One region of the Bacillus sp. FAU18 genome, then DNA from elsewhere that is predicted to be linked to it. Evidence: a T-box and tRNA genes for the amino acid it is inferred to sense, from the RefSeq annotation. Region 1 holds a T-box; the other holds one or more tRNA genes.

Region 1 (3,208 bases):
ATAGGGGCTTGGCAGCAGCCAAGCCTCTTTACATAGAAGGGAAAGACGATGAGCGATATATATCAGCACTTCAGAAAAGACGAGCGGGCCTTTATTGACCAGGCGCTCGAATGGAAAAGAATTGTCCAGGAGCAGTACCGGATGAAGCTGACCGACTTTTTAGACCCCCGAGAGCAGGTCATCCTCTCTGCTGTTACGGGACAGGCTGATGTCGGGCTTGCTTTTTCCGGCGGCTATGACAGAGCGGAGCGAAAACGGGCGATTCTGTATCCAGAGTACATTACTCCGGAAGAATCGGATTTTGAACTGCAGGCGTTTAACGTCCGTTATGCTGACAAGTTTGTCTCAGTAGATCATCGTTCTCTGCTTGGTGCATTAATGGGCATAGGATTAAAGCGGCAAAAATTCGGTGACATCGTGTTTTCTGAGACAGCAGTGCAATTGATTGTCTCAGCCGATACCGCTGATTTTGTGGCTGCACAGCTGACCCAAGCAGGCAAAGCGGCGGTCAGCCTAGAGAAAATCGACTTGTCAGACCTTAACATTCCAGCAGTGGATGTCGAAATAAGAGATGACACGGTTTCTTCTTTAAGGCTTGACGCCGTCTGCGCCTCTATGAGCAGGCAATCCCGCCAGAAATCACAGACGCTTGTGAAAAACGGCCTTGTGAAAGTGAACTGGAAGGTGGTTGAAGATCCTTCATACATAGTCGCGGAAGGGGACATGCTGTCAATCAGAGGTTTTGGCCGGTGCAGCTTAACAAAAATCGAAGGGAAAACCAAAAAAGACAAATGGAGAGTTACGTTTGAACGACAAAAATAGTCGGTTTTTCAGTTTTTTTCTCCATCTGTGCGAAATTTGTTTTATAATGTGAACTAGATAACCGTACTGAAATGTAAAAATGGAGGTGGCATCATGCCATTAACGCCAAATGATATTCACAACAAGACGTTTACAAAAAGTTTTCGCGGATATGATGAAGATGAAGTAAATGAATTCCTAGCCCAAGTCAGAAAAGATTACGAAATTGTTCTCCGCAAGAAAACTGAGCTTGAAGCGAAAGTCAATGAGCTTGATGAAAGAATCGGACACTTTGCCAATATTGAGGAAACATTGAATAAATCCATTTTAGTTGCTCAAGAAGCGGCTGAAGACGTAAAACGCAATTCTCAAAAAGAGGCAAAGCTGATCGTTCGGGAAGCGGAGAAAAACGCTGATCGCATTATCAACGAATCGTTATCAAAATCAAGAAAAATTGCAATGGAAATTGAAGAGCTGAAAAAACAGTCTAAAGTGTTCAGAACACGTTTCCAAATGCTGATTGAAGCGCAGCTTGATCTTCTGAAAAATGACGATTGGGATCATCTCCTTGAGTATGAAGTCGACGCTGTATTTGAGGAAAAGGAATAAATTCTCTGATTATCTTGACATTTTCTTAGCATGTCGAATATAATACGTTCATAAATTCAGATGAAAAAACGGTTGAAAGGGACAGTCATGTTTCCTTCAGGCCTTCATAGCGACCCGGAGATGGTGAGAGTCCGGGATGGCCGGAATCATGTAGATCAGCCCTTTAGTTTCCTTGCTGAACTCACAGTAGGTTAGGACGTTCATCACGTTACGATGCTCAAGAGGAAAAAGTGTATGCTTGCTTTTTCTAAAAGGGTGGTACCGCGAGATAAGCTTTCTCGTCCCTTATGGGATGAGAGGGCTTTTTTTATTTTCTGAAAAAATGCAGTGGAGGAATGAAAATGGATTTTAAAGACACGCTCTTAATGCCGAAAACAGATTTCCCGATGCGTGGAAATTTGCCAAACCGTGAGCCTGACATTCAAAAAAAATGGGAGGAAGAAGATATCTACCGTCTTGTTCAGGAACGGACGAAAGACCGCCCGAAATTTGTTTTACACGACGGACCTCCGTATGCAAACGGCGACATCCATATGGGCCATGCGCTTAACAAGATTTTGAAAGACTTCATTGTCCGCTATAAATCAATGAGCGGCTACAACGCACCGTATGTGCCGGGCTGGGATACACACGGATTGCCAATTGAAACAGCTCTGACAAAAAACAAAAAGGTCAACCGCAAAGAAATGTCAGTAGCGGAATTCCGCAAACTATGCGAAGAGTACGCTTGGAAGCAAATCGAGGGACAGCGTGAGCAATTCAAACGTCTTGGTGTCCGCGGTGACTGGGAAAACCCATATGTGACATTAAAACCGGAATACGAAGCGCAGCAAATCCGCGTATTTGGTGAAATGGCAAAACGAGGCTACATTTACAAAGGCCTTAAACCGGTTAACTGGTCACCTTCAAGTGAGTCTGCTCTGGCTGAAGCCGAGATCGAATATCAAGACAAACGTTCAGCATCTATTTACGTCGCTTTTGGTGTAAAAGACGGAAAAGGCGTTCTTGAAAACGGTGAGCGCATCATCATTTGGACAACAACGCCTTGGACAATTCCGGCGAACCTCGGAATCTCAGTGCACCCTGATCTTGAGTACAGCGTGATTGCAGTAGGTGAAGACCGCTTTGTCGTAGCAAGTGCCTTAGTCGAAAATGTTGCATCGGCATGCGGATTTGATCAGTATGAAGTGACAAGAACGGTCAAAGGGAAAGACCTTGAGAACATTATCGCTGAACACCCGCTATATGGCAGAGACTCTCTCGTTATGCTTGGTGAACACGTAACAACTGATGCCGGAACAGGCTGTGTTCATACAGCTCCAGGACATGGGGAAGATGACTTTATCATCGGCCAAAAATACGGTTTAGATGTGCTTTGCCCGGTCGATGAAAAAGGTGTAATGACAAGCGAAGCTCCTGGCTTTGAAGGCATGTTTTATGATGATGCAAACAAAGCGATCACACAGCAGCTTGATGAAAAAGGCGCACTTGTGAAGCTTGAATTCATTACTCACTCTTATCCGCATGATTGGAGAACAAAAAAACCAACCATTTTCAGAGCGACAGCGCAATGGTTTGCGTCTATTAAAGATTTCAGATCAGACCTGCTGGATGCCATTAAAGAAACCAAATGGGTTCCTGAATGGGGCGAGCAGCGTTTGCACAACATGGTTCGGGACCGCGGAGACTGGTGTATTTCCAGACAGCGTGCGTGGGGTGTGCCGATTCCGGTATTTTACGCTGAAAACGGAGAACCGATTATTACAGATGAAACCATTGAACATGTTTCTGAATTGTT
Region 2 (3,208 bases), on a different contig from region 1:
CAGCGATGTGCGTAGTCAGTCAAACTACTTTATCGGAGAGTTTGATCCTGGCTCAGGACGAACGCTGGCGGCGTGCCTAATACATGCAAGTCGAGCGGACAGATGGGAGCTTGCTCCCTGATGTTAGCGGCGGACGGGTGAGTAACACGTGGGTAACCTGCCTGTAAGACTGGGATAACTCCGGGAAACCGGGGCTAATACCGGATGGTTGTTTGAACCGCATGGTTCAAACATAAAAGGTGGCTTCGGCTACCACTTACAGATGGACCCGCGGCGCATTAGCTAGTTGGTGAGGTAACGGCTCACCAAGGCGACGATGCGTAGCCGACCTGAGAGGGTGATCGGCCACACTGGGACTGAGACACGGCCCAGACTCCTACGGGAGGCAGCAGTAGGGAATCTTCCGCAATGGACGAAAGTCTGACGGAGCAACGCCGCGTGAGTGATGAAGGTTTTCGGATCGTAAAGCTCTGTTGTTAGGGAAGAACAAGTACCGTTCGAATAGGGCGGTACCTTGACGGTACCTAACCAGAAAGCCACGGCTAACTACGTGCCAGCAGCCGCGGTAATACGTAGGTGGCAAGCGTTGTCCGGAATTATTGGGCGTAAAGGGCTCGCAGGCGGTTTCTTAAGTCTGATGTGAAAGCCCCCGGCTCAACCGGGGAGGGTCATTGGAAACTGGGGAACTTGAGTGCAGAAGAGGAGAGTGGAATTCCACGTGTAGCGGTGAAATGCGTAGAGATGTGGAGGAACACCAGTGGCGAAGGCGACTCTCTGGTCTGTAACTGACGCTGAGGAGCGAAAGCGTGGGGAGCGAACAGGATTAGATACCCTGGTAGTCCACGCCGTAAACGATGAGTGCTAAGTGTTAGGGGGTTTCCGCCCCTTAGTGCTGCAGCTAACGCATTAAGCACTCCGCCTGGGGAGTACGGTCGCAAGACTGAAACTCAAAGGAATTGACGGGGGCCCGCACAAGCGGTGGAGCATGTGGTTTAATTCGAAGCAACGCGAAGAACCTTACCAGGTCTTGACATCCTCTGACAATCCTAGAGATAGGACGTCCCCTTCGGGGGCAGAGTGACAGGTGGTGCATGGTTGTCGTCAGCTCGTGTCGTGAGATGTTGGGTTAAGTCCCGCAACGAGCGCAACCCTTGATCTTAGTTGCCAGCATTCAGTTGGGCACTCTAAGGTGACTGCCGGTGACAAACCGGAGGAAGGTGGGGATGACGTCAAATCATCATGCCCCTTATGACCTGGGCTACACACGTGCTACAATGGACAGAACAAAGGGCAGCGAAACCGCGAGGTTAAGCCAATCCCACAAATCTGTTCTCAGTTCGGATCGCAGTCTGCAACTCGACTGCGTGAAGCTGGAATCGCTAGTAATCGCGGATCAGCATGCCGCGGTGAATACGTTCCCGGGCCTTGTACACACCGCCCGTCACACCACGAGAGTTTGTAACACCCGAAGTCGGTGAGGTAACCTTTTAGGAGCCAGCCGCCGAAGGTGGGACAGATGATTGGGGTGAAGTCGTAACAAGGTAGCCGTATCGGAAGGTGCGGCTGGATCACCTCCTTTCTAAGGATATTATACGGAATATAAGACCTTGGGTCTTATAAACAGAACGTTCCCTGTCTTGTTTAGTTTTGAAGGAACTTTGTTCCTTGAATAAGTTAAGATGGGCCTGTAGCTCAGCTGGTTAGAGCGCACGCCTGATAAGCGTGAGGTCGGTGGTTCGAGTCCACTCAGGCCCACCATCTTATATAACGGGGCCTTAGCTCAGCTGGGAGAGCGCCTGCTTTGCACGCAGGAGGTCAGCGGTTCGATCCCGCTAGGCTCCACCAACGTGTTCTTTGAAAACTAGATAACAGTAGACATCACATTCAATTAGTAATACAAGATATCACATAGTGATTCTTTTTAACGGTTAAGTTAGAAAGGGCGCACGGTGGATGCCTTGGCACTAGGAGCCGATGAAGGACGGGACGAACACCGATATGCTTCGGGGAGCTGTAAGCAAGCTTTGATCCGGAGATTTCCGAATGGGGAAACCCACCACTCGTAATGGAGTGGTATCCATATCTGAATTCATAGGATATGAGAAGGCAGACCCGGGGAACTGAAACATCTAAGTACCCGGAGGAAGAGAAAGCAAATGCGATTCCCTGAGTAGCGGCGAGCGAAACGGGATTAGCCCAAACCAAGAGGCTTGCCTCTTGGGGTTGTAGGACACTCTGTACGGAGTTACAAAGGAACGAGGTAGATGAAGAGGTCTGGAAAGGCCCGCCATAGGAGGTAACAGCCCTGTAGTCAAAACTTCGTTCTCTCCTGAGTGGATCCTGAGTACGGCGGAACACGTGAAATTCCGTCGGAATCCGGGAGGACCATCTCCCAAGGCTAAATACTCCCTAGTGACCGATAGTGAACCAGTACCGTGAGGGAAAGGTGAAAAGCACCCCGGAAGGGGAGTGAAAGAGATCCTGAAACCGTGTGCCTACAAGTAGTCAGAGCCCGTTAACGGGTGATGGCGTGCCTTTTGTAGAATGAACCGGCGAGTTACGATCCCGTGCAAGGTTAAGCAGAAGATGCGGAGCCGCAGCGAAAGCGAGTCTGAATAGGGCGCATGAGTACGTGGTCGTAGACCCGAAACCAGGTGATCTACCCATGTCCAGGGTGAAGTTCAGGTAACACTGAATGGAGGCCCGAACCCACGCACGTTGAAAAGTGCGGGGATGAGGTGTGGGTAGGGGTGAAATGCCAATCGAACCTGGAGATAGCTGGTTCTCTCCGAAATAGCTTTAGGGCTAGCCTCAAGGTAAGAGTCTTGGAGGTAGAGCACTGATTGGACTAGGGGCCCCTACCGGGTTACCGAATTCAGTCAAACTCCGAATGCCAATGACTTATCCTTGGGAGTCAGACTGCGAGTGATAAGATCCGTAGTCGAAAGGGAAACAGCCCAGACCGCCAGCTAAGGTCCCAAAGTATACGTTAAGTGGAAAAGGATGTGGAGTTGCTTAGACAACCAGGATGTTGGCTTAGAAGCAGCCACCATTTAAAGAGTGCGTAATAGCTCACTGGTCGAGTGACTCTGCGCCGAAAATGTACCGGGGCTAAACGTATCACCGAAGCTGCGGACTGTTCTTCGAACAGTGGTAGGAGAGCGTTCTAAGGGCTGTGAAGCCAGACCGGAAGGACTGGTGGAGCGCT

The links. The T-box of region 1 lies ahead of ileS (isoleucine--tRNA ligase). A T-box ahead of a tRNA ligase gene usually reads a tRNA of that ligase, here a tRNA-Ile.
Region 2: it encodes a tRNA-Ile, which carries the amino acid that the T-box ahead of ileS (isoleucine--tRNA ligase) is inferred to sense. The anticodon was not compared.

The regions. Positions count from the first base shown of each region.
Region 1 covers NZ_JBVYHZ010000003.1:884,575-887,782, forward strand. Annotated here, with positions in the region: gene AC0OMU_RS04920 (YlmH family RNA-binding protein) at 49-822, shown strand; gene divIVA (septum site-determining protein DivIVA) at 916-1,410, shown strand; T-box leader at 1,473-1,699, shown strand; gene ileS (isoleucine--tRNA ligase) at 1,752-3,208, shown strand, end outside.
Region 2 covers NZ_JBVYHZ010000004.1:9,312-12,519, forward strand. Annotated here, with positions in the region: rRNA gene AC0OMU_RS11040 (16S ribosomal RNA) at 30-1,579, shown strand; tRNA gene AC0OMU_RS11045 (tRNA-Ile) at 1,682-1,758, shown strand; tRNA gene AC0OMU_RS11050 (tRNA-Ala) at 1,770-1,845, shown strand; rRNA gene AC0OMU_RS11055 (23S ribosomal RNA) at 1,927-3,208, shown strand, end outside.